One region of the Xenorhabdus sp. TS4 genome, then DNA from elsewhere that is predicted to be linked to it. Evidence: predicted binding sites of a transcription regulator. Region 1 holds the regulator's gene; each other region holds the start of a gene.
What was found. The regulator LexA, encoded in region 1, represses DNA repair genes until DNA is damaged. The targets are predictions, from matches to a motif close to TNCTGTATGTACATACAGNA.
Positions count from the first base shown of each region.

Region 2: the regulator LexA is predicted to act here: its motif matches at 2,545-2,564, upstream of dinB (DNA polymerase IV).
Region 3: the regulator LexA is predicted to act here: its motif matches at 3,313-3,332, upstream of dinB (DNA polymerase IV).

Region 1 is NZ_NKHQ01000004.1:7,531-12,779, forward strand. It holds gene plsB (glycerol-3-phosphate 1-O-acyltransferase PlsB) at 1-1,349, opposite strand, end outside; gene Xets_RS03350 (diacylglycerol kinase) at 1,486-1,857, shown strand; gene lexA (transcriptional repressor LexA) at 1,976-2,590, shown strand; gene zur (zinc uptake transcriptional repressor Zur) at 2,740-3,252, opposite strand; gene Xets_RS03365 (DUF1266 domain-containing protein) at 3,813-4,871, shown strand; gene Xets_RS03370 (hypothetical protein) at 4,944-5,249, shown strand, end outside.
Region 2 is NZ_NKHQ01000002.1:136,280-141,528, forward strand. It holds gene pepD (beta-Ala-His dipeptidase) at 1-1,406, shown strand, start outside; gene dinB (DNA polymerase IV) at 1,469-2,524, opposite strand; gene Xets_RS01375 (choline transporter) at 2,784-4,820, opposite strand; gene betI (transcriptional regulator BetI) at 5,030-5,249, shown strand, end outside.
Region 3 is NZ_NKHQ01000003.1:223,020-228,268, reverse strand. It holds gene betB (betaine-aldehyde dehydrogenase) at 1-214, opposite strand, end outside; gene betI (transcriptional regulator BetI) at 251-847, opposite strand; gene Xets_RS27430 (choline transporter) at 1,057-3,093, shown strand; gene dinB (DNA polymerase IV) at 3,353-4,408, shown strand; gene pepD (beta-Ala-His dipeptidase) at 4,471-5,249, opposite strand, start outside.

The sequences.
Region 1 (5,249 bases):
CCTTCTTTTTCCTTGGTTGCACCGCGCAGCTCTTTGGCATATGTTGCCACTTCCATCACATGTTCATAACCGATATAGATCGGCACAATCGTGATTGGACGAGATTCTCCCCGCAGCATAGCTTGCAAGGTCATGGAGAGCGTCCCCGTTTTGGGATCAAGCAAACGACCAGTACGGGAGCGTCCTCCTTCGACAAAGTATTCAACCGAATAACCGCGGGTAAACAACTCACCGAGGTATTCACGAAAGATGGTTGAATAGAGCTTATTGCCTTTAAACGTACGGCGGATAAAGAACGCACCAAGACGACGGAATATCGGACCAGCAGGCCAGAAATTCAGGTTAATGCCCGCAGCAATGTGTGGTGGAACCAGCCCTTGGTGATAGAGCACATAAGAGAGCAGAAGATAGTCCATATGGCTGCGATGGCATGGAACATAAACCAGTTCATGACCATCCTGTGCCAACTGGCGAACTCGTTCGGCGTTATGAACATTGATGCCTTGATACAAACGGTTCCAGGTCCAACTTAAAACCCGATCGGTCAAGCGTACGGTTTCATAGGAGAAATTTGCAGCAATCTCTTCCAACATATTGATGGCGTTCTGCTTTGCCTTTTCGGGAGAGATTTTCTTGCTACGGGCTTCATCAGCAATCGCTTTTTCTATTGCTTTTGATGTCAGTAACTTGTTGAACAGATCCTGTCTGGCAGGCAAACGAGGCCCAACCGCCGCAAGACGCTGGCGGGAATAGTGCATCCGAGCCACACGGGCGAGTTTATTGGCGATGATATTATCTGTACCATGCTCGTCGGCCATACGGCGTAAAGACACAGGTGTGGAGAAACGGACAAAACTATCCCGTCCAAGCCATAAGATCGCAAAAAACTTCTGCACGCCATTTAGCAAGCGTAATTGTGGGGTTGTATGCCCTTCTTGCCCTTCGCGTCCTGGGGAACGGCCAAACATGACGGAAACGGGCACCATCTGGATATCCAGATCGGGATTATTGTGATGCAAGTCCAGATAAGAGTGGAAAATTCTCACAGATTCATGTTTTGGCGCATAACAACGGAACACACGTGGACCATTATCGATAAAGACACAACTGGGAAGCTGTGTATCACCAATTTCCAAAGGGTTCAACGGATCGGGCAGATCTTGCGCCAGACATTGTTGACGTAGAGTCAATAAGTCTGTTTTTGATCGATACGGCAGTATATACAAAATAGGCCGAGTCGTATCAAGACGCAGTTCTGCAATAGGATCCGTAGGGATTAGTTTACTTTTTACTAATAATTTTAGTGGTAAATTCAATAACTTATAATATATTTTACGCCAACCTGACATAACTGCTTTAAGCCTCTTGTTAGCAATGCATCGCAAGGATACCAGAAACAAGTTTTGAGATCTGTGTAAATAAGACAATAATAAGAGCTAAAAGTTATATATCCATACAATCATGAAGTTCATTAAAGAAATTTTTATGGCAAATCAATCAACAGGTTTAAGCCGTATCATTAAAGCGGCTGGGTATTCGGTGAAAGGAATCAAGGCTGCATGGCAAAATGAAGCGGCATTTCGGCAGGAAGCAATTGCTGCCATACTTGCGATCATTATTGCATTTTCTTTAGATTTTGGCTTACATGAGAGACTCCTCCTGATTGGCTCTGTTATGCTGGTGGTCATTGTCGAAATCCTCAATAGTGCCATAGAAGCAGTCGTGGATCGCGTCGGTAGTGAATATCATGAATTATCAGGTCGAGCGAAAGATATGGGGTCTGCAGCTGTGTTGCTTACCATACTTTTGGCGTTGTTTATTTGGGGAATGATCTTTTGGTCGCATTTTATGCACTGAGGTAGTGTGTGTTTTCATCAGATACGTTATTTAGCTGCTTTTACATGCTGACAGGTTCCCAATTCGACTTTACCTGTATATACTCACAGTCTGACTGTATAAACAAACAGGGGGCGAAATGAAAGCATTAACTGCCAGGCAGCAGCAAGTCTATGACTTGGTGCGTGATCATATTTCGCAAACGGGTATGCCACCAACACGTGCTGAAATTGCAGCGCGACTTGGTTTTCGTTCACCTAACGCAGCAGAAGAGCATTTAAAGGCACTTGCGCGTAAAGGGGTGATAGAGATTATCTCTGGTGCGTCCAGAGGTATCCGTTTGCTGCTTGAAGAAGATGAAGGGGCAGGATTGCCGTTGATCGGTCGTGTTGCTGCTGGGGAACCACTACTGGCTCAGGAACACATCGAAAGTCACTATAAGGTTGATCCTGAATTATTCAAACCAAGCGCTGACTTTCTGTTACGTGTCAGTGGGATGTCCATGAAAGACATTGGGATTATGGACGGAGATTTACTGGCTGTACATAAAACACAGGATGTTCATAATGGGCAAGTCATTGTGGCGCGCATTGAAGATGAAGTCACAGTAAAACGCTTCAAACAAACAGGAAATAAAATTGAACTGATTGCTGAAAATCCGGAATTTAAACCCATTGTTGTTGATTTGAGCGAGCAGAATTTCACTATTGAAGGATTGGCAGTCGGCGTTATTCGTAGCGGGGACTGGTTCTGATTGTAAAGGCGGATAATTGCAGTTTGCCATTCTGGGGCGGTCATTTTTCCCAGAACCCGTTAAACTTAAGTTTAACGGGAACTTGAAAAATATAAGATTATATTAGCTATGACCGCCTCATTGCCCAATTTGGCTTCGAGTGTTTTTTCTTATTTCTTTTTATTTTCTTCAACCGAATGATTGTGCTGGCATATATCGCGCTCTGTACAGGATTCAATCTCATGGCAGGAAGAACACATGCCATGCACTTCTATCACGCTATTTCGCAAATGAAATCCCGTACCTTGCGCTAACTGTTGAATAGCTGATTCAATATCCTTTGCATCCTTTTCGGTTACTGAACCACAAAATTCACAGATAAACATTGCCGAAGTATGGTATGGCTCTTCAAAATGATGGCAAAGCACATAGCTATTTGTAGATTCTATTTTGTGAATAAAACCTTGTTCAAGCAGAAACTCCAATCCACGATAAACGGTTGGAGGCTTGGCTTGTGGCTCGACTTCACGCAATAAATCCAGCAAATCATAAGCGCTTATCGCGCTAGGCTGTTCAGTGATTAAACGAAGAATTTCAAGGCGTTGAGGTGTCAAACGAACCCCTCTTGACAGGCAGATTGTTTCAGCCTGTGCCAGTAACTTTTTTTGATTGATAGTTTTCATTACACCTCTCACACCTAACACGATGCTAATGACTTTAATGTTATCATGTTTTTTAACCTGAGAGTGGGATCGATATGATGTTCAGTTCTCGTCTGATGTGTAACATACCTGTGAAGAAAAGTGGTTAACTTGTCATGATGGGATACTTGAAAATAAAATTAATCCGTGGATAAGAACAATAAAATGGGCTGAAAAACGGAGAAAATAAAACTGAAAATATTGGATAATATCTGAGGGTTTAAGTTAATTTATCTGGATAATTATATTGAAAATTAAAATTATATGTTGTTTGAATATGTCACTCTTCATAATTAACACTGTAAATAGTATTCTCCATTACTAATATTAGGCATGGTTTATAATGATTAATAATAAAAGCAGTTTATTCTAATGGTTCTACTTAGGAAAGAAAAAGATTTTAACATTAAAGAATTCAAAATACATCTTACTTAATTAATGGATTAAAAATGAAAGAATTATTGCAAAACCACCCGAATAATAGAAGGTTTCCTGTTAATGGTTTTCGGATAATCAAAAATATCCTCAAGGAAAGAAAAAGTGTGACATTTCTTAAGCCTATTCAGGCAGTTGGTTTAAGTGCTCTTTATATTGCAACACTTTTGTTAGGGATATTATCGACCGGAATAACGATACTGATCTTTGATGATAATAACGTATCTTCAAAGGGATATATACTTTGGGCTAGCTTGATTGGCTTGAGCTTACTTGGTATATATCTCTCCACTTACAGTTTCCAACGCATCAAAAATCTCCCTATTACCGAACAGAAACGTTATTACTTACAGGCAAAGTATTCTGTTTTGCCGGAAGAAAAGCGTCAGGCATTGCGTTTGCATATCGTTAGTTGTTATTACGATGGTTTTTGGACAGAAACATTAGAACATTACCCTTTAAAAAGCCGTGTTTCTCGCGATAATTACCAATACCGTATCTTGCCCTTATCTGATGCAGAGCCTCATCAGTCTCAAGTCTATACAGATTGGGGAATACTTAATGAAAAAGATTATTGGAAAGTACTGCATGACTTATGGGCAGGAATGCACTCAGAGCGTTTTGCGGTTGATGCGGTTTTTACCGATGGAGAAATGTTTAAGGTACTTGGCAGTTTAATTGAAGAGCCAGAGGAATATGTACAGCAATGTTCTCGCTCAATTAATGAACGTCCGCCCGTTTTACTTTGGGGATTTGATCTCTGGCGAGCGATTGTTTTGAGCCGAAATTGTTTTGCTGCGGGCTATATTAGTGAAGAAACGGCGTGGAAAAATATACTAAAAACAGCCGATTATGTTTATGAAATTTTTGGCAGCTTCGATGAATTCCACACGAATTATCGGTTAGGTAATGCCTATTGGAGCCGGAATTTTGACACAGCGAAAGGACGCCTGAAAGCGTTTTGGTTTTATAAGGAACATTGTGACTGGCCGATGGCTCAATTACCTTGGCCAAACCCGAAAGGTATCTTTATGGAACAATATATGAAAGATGGTTTTGCTAATGCGGTCAATTCCATATTGCGCGATCAACAAATGGAAGATTCACTCGACGACGAAGTCATGGATGAGGATAGTAGCCATACTGCAATTCGTGTATTGCATTAATAACATGTAGGGATAGGTATGTATACTATATGGCACAAAGGAACGATTTAAAAAAATAATATGAGTACAAACATGGCAATATATGAATTAACACAGGATAGGTTAATAGAAGTTGAAATGACTTCATTTGAGGCAGAGAAGCTGAAAGAACGACAAGACATTCAGCGTCTTTTAAAATCACAAATTGGAGCCATTAGTCCAGATACATTAGTGATTGCAGAAGAATATAGTCATTTTGTTGGTTCTAATCGCCGCCTTGATTTACTTGGTATCGATAAGTCTGCCAATCTCGTCGTCATAGAGCTTAAGCGGGATGACGATGGTGGTCATATGGAACTTCAGGCGATTCGGTACGCAGCTATGGTTTCGAATCTAACG
Region 2 (5,249 bases), on a different contig from region 1:
TTTGTTCCATTCCTCATCCTTCTTATCATGAAGAAGCGCTCGCATCCCATATTATTGAGTGGGCAAAAAATAAAGGATTCCATGTAGAGCGGGATGAAGTGGGTAATATTTTGATCAGAAAACCAGCTTCAAAAGGTATGGAAAATCGCAAGGCTGTTGTACTGCAAGCGCACCTTGATATGGTTCCACAGAAAAATAACGATACCCAACACGATTTCACAAAAGATCCTATTCGCCCTTATATCGATGGTGATTGGATTACAGCTGATGGTACAACTTTAGGCGCGGATAACGGTATTGGTATGGCTTCCGCTCTGGCGGTCTTGGCGGACGAATCCGTTAAACACGGCCCATTGGAAGTTTTACTGACCATGACTGAAGAAACAGGTATGGATGGCGCATTCGGCTTGAAATCCGGCTGGCTGCAAGCTGATATTCTGATCAATACCGATTCGGAAGAAGAAGGCGAAATCTACATGGGTTGTGCGGGTGGCATTGATTTTTTCACCACCTTACGCCTGTCCCGCGAAGCGCTGCCGACTAACTATAAAACGCTGCAATTAACTATTAAGGGATTAAAAGGTGGTCACTCTGGTGGCGATATTCATCTTGGATTGGGTAATGCCAACAAATTACTGGCTCGTTTCCTAGCTGCGTATTCCGATGAGTTGGGTCTGAAATTAATTCATCTGCAAGGTGGAACCCTGCGCAATGCCATTCCTCGTGAAGGTTCTACCGTGATTGCTGTTCCTGCTGATAAAGTTGAAAAACTCTGTCAAATAAAAGACAGCTATCTGGAGACATTGAAAAACGAATACTCCGTGGTTGAACATAACCTCACTCTCTTGTTAGATGAAACCGAAGCACCATCACAAACGCTAACAATGGATTGCCAGGCTCGCTTTATATCCATGCTCAATAGCATGCCGAATGGTGTTATTCGTATGAGTGATGTTGCCAAAGGTGTTGTAGAAACTTCACTGAACGTAGGCGTTGTCACCATGGACGAAGAGAAAGTCGAAATTATCTGCCTGATCCGTTCACTTATTGAAAGTGGCAAGGTGTACGTTGCTGAAATGTTGCATTCTCTGGCAAAACTGTCTGGAGCAGAAACCGTGGCAAGTGGCAGCTATCCAGGCTGGCAGCCTGACGCCAATTCTCCAATCATGCATTTAGTACGCGAAACTTATCACCAACTCTTCGATAAAACGCCGAATATTATGGTGATCCACGCTGGTTTAGAGTGTGGCCTATTCAAAAAACCGTATCCTGCTATGGACATGGTTTCTATCGGCCCAACCATTCGGGGTGCCCATTCCCCTGATGAGAAAGTACATATTAAGAGTGTCGGTCAATATTGGCAGCTACTCACTGCAATTCTAAAAGCTATTCCAGCTAACGAGTAATAGAAAGTTATATTGCCTCTCCCCTGCCATCTGATTGTGGGGGAGACTTCGTTCTTTACATCTTACCATTCCAATAAAAGCTGACGCTCCAGTTGTGGGTTTTGTAATGTCACATGCAGCCCAACCAACCTGACTCCTCGCCCTTCCCTGCGTGTTTCCCAGGCCCGTTTTGCTATTTGAATCAGATCGAGTTTATCCAACATAGGATGGACATGTTCCTGTGTCGTCAATTGAAAATTATCAAACTTTAATTTGATACCTTGACGGGCAATGCGGAGATCGGGTTTTACCTTTTCTAGCCGTTTTTTCAGTTCAGGATAAAGTTTTTCAATCAGCTCCACACATTCATGCCATTGATGGATATCCTGCGCCAAAGTTCTTTCTACCCCAACCGATTTACGCAAGCGTTCCTGTGTAATTGGTCTTTCATCAATACCGTGACAGCGTTCCCAAAGTGACAATCCAAACTTACCCAAACTTTTTATTAGTGTCAGCTTGTCATAACGTTGCACATCAGAACAGGTTTCCAATCCCATGTCTGATAAACGCTTGGCTGTGACTTTTCCGACACCAGGAATTTTGCGTAATGGCAATGAGTTAACAAAAGCCTCTACTTGTTCAGGAGAAATAACATATTGCCCATTGGGTTTATTGATATCAGAAGCAATTTTGGCTAAAAACCTGACGGGTGCAACGCCTGCGGAAGCGGTTAACTGCAATTCATCAAAAATTATCTGACGAATTTCTTGAGCAATCAACGTGGCAGAACCATGACAATAATGGCAATTCGTCACATCCAAATAGGCTTCATCTAAAGAAAGAGGTTCAATCAATTCAGTGTAACGGGAAAAAATTTGGCGGATATGTTGAGATATTTCTTTATAATGCGCCATTCTGCCAGGAATAACTTTCAATTGGGGGCAAAGCTTTAATGCCATGGCGGTGGACATCGCACTATGCACCCCAAAACGACGGGCAGGGTAATTTGCCGTGCTAATTACCCCCCTTCGATCAGCGCTCCCGCCAACTGCAACCGGAATACCGCGAAGGGAAGGATTATCCCGCATTTCGATGGCAGCAAAAAAGCAATCCATATCAATATGAATAATTTTTCGCATCTGCTCTCCCCATGCCAAACAACTGTATAAATATACAGAAAGAGATCATGAAACTCTAGCTAATTTTTCAGCAAAAATTCAACGCGTTGATTTTTCCGAATGCAAACATGTACTCAACTCCCGTCAAGATTGAATGATAAAATCAATACATGATTTATTTTAGTAAAAAAATCGCCTGTCACTTCCTATAACACAGACGATTTTTTATCAGCTACTCTTATTCTCTACTATATTCCACTTATCTTTCTTCCACTTATCCTCAACTAGGAAAAATCAGTGTTTGCCCCGGTGCTTCTCTGTTCAAGTGAATAAAATTCAGATGTTTTTCATAGTGGTCAAGAATATCGCTAATGATTTGCTCTTTCGTATAGTCCATCAAATCATTGCCCTGAGTTCCTTCCATCAGAAAAGTCTCCAACCGATAATAGTGAGACTTGCCCGCCCTCGCTCGATAGGTAAATCCAGGCACAGAATAGCGTTGCGGCCAGATTTGATAGATAAAATTCTGTTCATCACCTAAATTAACAATCAATTCTAATGGATTCAGCCGCTTGTCCTCTTTGGCTGGCAGTGCATTAAACTGAACTTTTGCACCACGCACAACTAACTCTTTAGCCACTTCTAACATCGCGGGGCGGCACACCATATCCAGCATTCGCTGAGTGTTTTTCGTACCAGGAAAGTGCATCATACGGCTCAAACGCTGCTTCCAGTTCAATGAACCATTGTCATGCATAAGAGTGGGTGAGGTATTTTGCAGTGAACTGGCTTTACGGAAATCTTCCACCCGCAAAGACTTGTATAGCCCCGCCATCACAAAGAAGATCACAAAACTAAAAGGAAGCCCCATGATGACCGTGGTATTTTGCAAAGCAGAAATACCATCCGTCATGAGTATACCTAACGTTAATACGCCAATTGCCACAGACCAAAAAACACGCAACCAATTCGGTGCATCATTATTAATATCACTCAGATTAGAGGTGAAATTTCCTAACACTAACGAGCCAGAATCGGCCGATGTGACATAAAACAGTAGTCCGGTAATGGTAGCCACAGAAGCACTGAATGTGAATGCCGGATAAAGTGACAGCAAATTATAAAAACCTTGTTCTGGGTGTTGTAGCACGGTCTCAGCCAGTTGACGATTACCATGCAGAATTTCATACAACGCACTGTTACCAAAAATCGATAGCCACAGCAGTGTAAAAACAAATGGAATGACTAATGTTCCCATAACAAACTGACGAATGGTTCTGCCACGGGAAATACGCGCTAAGAATAACCCTACAAACGGCGACCAGGCCACCCACCATGCCCAGAAAAACAGCGTCCAGTTATTCATCCATTCAGTTGGGCGTTCAAATGCAAAACTGTTCAGTGTCATGCTCATAAAACGGCTGATATAATCCCCGACGTTCTGCACTAATCCGTTAAGCAGGAATTCGGTATCGCCCATAAACAAAATGAACAAAACCAAGCCAAGAGCCAGCAGGACATTTAATTCAGACAAAAATCGAATGCCTTTGTTTACTCCAGAAGTGACAGAGATAATGGCTATCACCACAGATAATGATATCAATCCTCCCTGAACCCCCAATCCTTGCGGTAATCCGAAAAGTACTTTCAGACCATAATTCAACTGCACAACCCCAATTCCCAGCGTCGTTGCAATACCAAAAATGGTCCCTATTACGGCTGCAATATCCACAGTATGACCGATTAATCCTTTAATGCGGTCACCAAAAATAGGATAAAGTGCCGAGCGGATAGTCAGGGGCAAATTATAACGATAACTAAAATATCCCAGTGCAATTCCCATCAAAGCGTACATAGACCAGCCCGTCAGGCCATAGTGGAACAGTGTCCACACCATCGCCTGACGAGCTGCTTCAATGGTTTCCCCTTGACCCGTTGGCGGTCGCATATATTGCGTAACAGGTTCAGCCACCGAGAAAAACATCAAATCAATGCCGATCCCAGCAGCAAACAGCATTGCCGCCCAACTCAGCAAACTGAATTCCGGCTTAGATTGCTCCGGTCCCAATTTGATTGAACCGAAACGGGAAGCCGCAACAAAAACAACAAACACAATGTAAAGTGTCGCGGCCAATAAATAGTACCAACCAAAAGTTTTAGACACCCAATTCAGTGTATTTTTTATCCAAACACTGGTTGCATCTGTGAAAAAAATAGTGAACAAAGAAAATGCAATAATCAGTCCGGCAGAGGTGAAAAAAACGACAGAATTCAGGGTGTCCTTCTGGGTGTTTTTTGGACTGTCTTGTGTATTCATAGGCAGTTCCTGAAATTAATAGCATTAAAACAGATGAAAAGCATAATTCATATAACATATTGAATTAAATATAAAATTTAAGATATCTTAAACAAATTCACTCCCTCATTGTAAAATTATTGTGATAAAACATATTTAATTTTGATTGAATATTCAATTAAAAAAAAGTTTAATACTGTCCGAATAATTGATTTTCTGAGCATAAAATCATGCCCAAAATTGGAATGCAGTCGATAAGAAAACAGCAACTCATTGATGCAACATTAATCGTTGTGAATGAAGTTGGAATGCAGGAAGCAACTATTGCGCAAATAGCCCGAAAAGCGGGGGTTTCCAACGGAATTATCAGCCACTATTTCAAGGACAAAGACGGCTTATTGGAAGCTACCATGCGTTATCTATTACATCAGCTGAGAATGGCTGTAGCAC
Region 3 (5,249 bases), on a different contig from region 1:
GTGAACGTTCCACCGTGGTCATGGCTGCCCAGATTTTCTGTCCTTTATGGGCACTTTCAACTGCTAGATCAACATCTTGTTTTGTCGCAGACTGAAATTGAGCAATAACTTCACCATTAGCTGGGTTAATTGCGTCAAAAATTGTATTATCAGGATTGGTGCTATCAACATAAGCACCGTGGATATAAAGTTTTTGTAATCCAAAATGAGCCATAGATTCTCCTTAAGAGTCTATCCATTAGGTGATAAGTCAGAACTTATCAGATGCTCCGAGTTTCTGTTCGATATAATCGATAGTAATTTTGAATGTCCCTGCTATATCAAAAGGCTTCCTGCTTAATGCACTTCGCAGCCAAATGCCGTCAATCAATGCAGCAAGACCTTGTGCAGCTAGCCGTGCTTCTGCTTTTGGCATGGCACGTTTAAATTCAACACACAGATTGGAATGCAAACGGCGTTCATTGACTTGTTGTAACCGATACAGGTTTGGTTGATGCATACTACTCGCCCAGAATGCTAACCAGGTTTTCATTGCTGCGCTGTTGATCTGGCTGGGATCAAAATTGCCTTCGACAATGGCTTTCAACCTTTGCGTGGGAGTTGCGTTATCTAGCAAGCGTAATCGGCGTGCTACAGCCATTCTCAGCTGATGTAATAGATAACGCATGGTAGCTTCCAATAAGCCGTCTTTGTCCTTGAAATAGTGGCTGATAATTCCGTTGGAAACCCCCGCTTTTCGGGCTATTTGCGCAATAGTTGCTTCCTGCATTCCAACTTCATTCACAACGATTAATGTTGCATCAATGAGTTGCTGTTTTCTTATCGACTGCATTCCAATTTTGGGCATGATTTTATGCTCAGAAAATCAATTATTCGGACAGTATTAAACTTTTTTTTAATTGAATATTCAATCAAAATTAAATATGTTTTATCACAATAATTTTACAATGAGGGAGTGAATTTGTTTAAGATATCTTAAATTTTATATTTAATTCAATATGTTATATGAATTATGCTTTTCATCTGTTTTAATGCTATTAATTTCAGGAACTGCCTATGAATACACAAGACAGTCCAAAAAACACCCAGAAGGACACCCTGAATTCTGTCGTTTTTTTCACCTCTGCCGGACTGATTATTGCATTTTCTTTGTTCACTATTTTTTTCACAGATGCAACCAGTGTTTGGATAAAAAATACACTGAATTGGGTGTCTAAAACTTTTGGTTGGTACTATTTATTGGCCGCGACACTTTACATTGTGTTTGTTGTTTTTGTTGCGGCTTCCCGTTTCGGTTCAATCAAATTGGGACCGGAGCAATCTAAGCCGGAATTCAGTTTGCTGAGTTGGGCGGCAATGCTGTTTGCTGCTGGGATCGGCATTGATTTGATGTTTTTCTCGGTGGCTGAACCTGTTACGCAATATATGCGACCGCCAACGGGTCAAGGGGAAACCATTGAAGCAGCTCGTCAGGCGATGGTGTGGACACTGTTCCACTATGGCCTGACGGGCTGGTCTATGTACGCTTTGATGGGAATTGCACTGGGATATTTTAGTTATCGTTATAATTTGCCCCTGACTATCCGCTCGGCACTTTATCCTATTTTTGGTGACCGCATTAAAGGATTAATCGGTCATACTGTGGATATTGCAGCCGTAATAGGGACCATTTTTGGTATTGCAACGACGCTGGGAATTGGGGTTGTGCAGTTGAATTATGGTCTGAAAGTACTTTTCGGATTACCGCAAGGATTGGGGGTTCAGGGAGGATTGATATCATTATCTGTGGTGATAGCCATTATCTCTGTCACTTCTGGAGTAAACAAAGGCATTCGATTTTTGTCTGAATTAAATGTCCTGCTGGCTCTTGGCTTGGTTTTGTTCATTTTGTTTATGGGCGATACCGAATTCCTGCTTAACGGATTAGTGCAGAACGTCGGGGATTATATCAGCCGTTTTATGAGCATGACACTGAACAGTTTTGCATTTGAACGCCCAACTGAATGGATGAATAACTGGACGCTGTTTTTCTGGGCATGGTGGGTGGCCTGGTCGCCGTTTGTAGGGTTATTCTTAGCGCGTATTTCCCGTGGCAGAACCATTCGTCAGTTTGTTATGGGAACATTAGTCATTCCATTTGTTTTTACACTGCTGTGGCTATCGATTTTTGGTAACAGTGCGTTGTATGAAATTCTGCATGGTAATCGTCAACTGGCTGAGACCGTGCTACAACACCCAGAACAAGGTTTTTATAATTTGCTGTCACTTTATCCGGCATTCACATTCAGTGCTTCTGTGGCTACCATTACCGGACTACTGTTTTATGTCACATCGGCCGATTCTGGCTCGTTAGTGTTAGGAAATTTCACCTCTAATCTGAGTGATATTAATAATGATGCACCGAATTGGTTGCGTGTTTTTTGGTCTGTGGCAATTGGCGTATTAACGTTAGGTATACTCATGACGGATGGTATTTCTGCTTTGCAAAATACCACGGTCATCATGGGGCTTCCTTTTAGTTTTGTGATCTTCTTTGTGATGGCGGGGCTATACAAGTCTTTGCGGGTGGAAGATTTCCGTAAAGCCAGTTCACTGCAAAATACCTCACCCACTCTTATGCATGACAATGGTTCATTGAACTGGAAGCAGCGTTTGAGCCGTATGATGCACTTTCCTGGTACGAAAAACACTCAGCGAATGCTGGATATGGTGTGCCGCCCCGCGATGTTAGAAGTGGCTAAAGAGTTAGTTGTGCGTGGTGCAAAAGTTCAGTTTAATGCACTGCCAGCCAAAGAGGACAAGCGGCTGAATCCATTAGAATTGATTGTTAATTTAGGTGATGAACAGAATTTTATCTATCAAATCTGGCCGCAACGCTATTCTGTGCCTGGATTTACCTATCGAGCGAGGGCGGGCAAGTCTCACTATTATCGGTTGGAGACTTTTCTGATGGAAGGAACTCAGGGCAATGATTTGATGGACTATACGAAAGAGCAAATCATTAGCGATATTCTTGACCACTATGAAAAACATCTGAATTTTATTCACTTGAACAGAGAAGCACCGGGGCAAACACTGATTTTTCCTAGTTGAGGATAAGTGGAAGAAAGATAAGTGGAATATAGTAGAGAATAAGAGTAGCTGATAAAAAATCGTCTGTGTTATAGGAAGTGACAGGCGATTTTTTTACTAAAATAAATCATGTATTGATTTTATCATTCAATCTTGACGGGAGTTGAGTACATGTTTGCATTCGGAAAAATCAACGCGTTGAATTTTTGCTGAAAAATTAGCTAGAGTTTCATGATCTCTTTCTGTATATTTATACAGTTGTTTGGCATGGGGAGAGCAGATGCGAAAAATTATTCATATTGATATGGATTGCTTTTTTGCTGCCATCGAAATGCGGGATAATCCTTCCCTTCGCGGTATTCCGGTTGCAGTTGGCGGGAGCGCTGATCGAAGGGGGGTAATTAGCACGGCAAATTACCCTGCCCGTCGTTTTGGGGTGCATAGTGCGATGTCCACCGCCATGGCATTAAAGCTTTGCCCCCAATTGAAAGTTATTCCTGGCAGAATGGCGCATTATAAAGAAATATCTCAACATATCCGCCAAATTTTTTCCCGTTACACTGAATTGATTGAACCTCTTTCTTTAGATGAAGCCTATTTGGATGTGACGAATTGCCATTATTGTCATGGTTCTGCCACGTTGATTGCTCAAGAAATTCGTCAGATAATTTTTGATGAATTGCAGTTAACCGCTTCCGCAGGCGTTGCACCCGTCAGGTTTTTAGCCAAAATTGCTTCTGATATCAATAAACCCAATGGGCAATATGTTATTTCTCCTGAACAAGTAGAGGCTTTTGTTAACTCATTGCCATTACGCAAAATTCCTGGTGTCGGAAAAGTCACAGCCAAGCGTTTATCAGACATGGGATTGGAAACCTGTTCTGATGTGCAACGTTATGACAAGCTGACACTAATAAAAAGTTTGGGTAAGTTTGGATTGTCACTTTGGGAACGCTGTCACGGTATTGATGAAAGACCAATTACACAGGAACGCTTGCGTAAATCGGTTGGGGTAGAAAGAACTTTGGCGCAGGATATCCATCAATGGCATGAATGTGTGGAGCTGATTGAAAAACTTTATCCTGAACTGAAAAAACGGCTAGAAAAGGTAAAACCCGATCTCCGCATTGCCCGTCAAGGTATCAAATTAAAGTTTGATAATTTTCAATTGACGACACAGGAACATGTCCATCCTATGTTGGATAAACTCGATCTGATTCAAATAGCAAAACGGGCCTGGGAAACACGCAGGGAAGGGCGAGGAGTCAGGTTGGTTGGGCTGCATGTGACATTACAAAACCCACAACTGGAGCGTCAGCTTTTATTGGAATGGTAAGATGTAAAGAACGAAGTCTCCCCCACAATCAGATGGCAGGGGAGAGGCAATATAACTTTCTATTACTCGTTAGCTGGAATAGCTTTTAGAATTGCAGTGAGTAGCTGCCAATATTGACCGACACTCTTAATATGTACTTTCTCATCAGGGGAATGGGCACCCCGAATGGTTGGGCCGATAGAAACCATGTCCATAGCAGGATACGGTTTTTTGAATAGGCCACACTCTAAACCAGCGTGGATCACCATAATATTCGGCGTTTTATCGAAGAGTTGGTGATAAGTTTCGCGTACTAAATGCATGATTGGAGAATTGGCGTCAGGCTGCCAGCCTGGATAGCTGCCACTTGCCACGGTTTCTGCTCCAGACAGTTTTGCCAGAGAATGCAACATTTCAGCAACGTACACCTTGCCACTTTCAATAAGTGAACGGATCAGGCAGATAATTTCGACTTTCTCTTCGTCCATGGTGACAACGCCTACGTTCAGTGAAGTTTCTACAACACCTTTGGCAACATCACTCATACGAATAACACCATTCGGCATGCTATTGAGCATGGATATAAAGCGAGCCTGGCAATCCATTGTTAGCGTTTGTGATGGTGCTTCGGTTTCATCTAACAAGAGAGTGAGGTTATGTTCAACCACGGAGTATTCGTTTTTCAATGTCTCCAGATAGCTGTCTTTTATTTGACAGAGTTTTTCAACTTTATCAGCAGGAACAGCAATCACGGTAGAACCTTCACGAGGAATGGCATTGCGCAGGGTTCCACCTTGCAGATGAATTAATTTCAGACCCAACTCATCGGAATACGCAGCTAGGAAACGAGCCAGTAATTTGT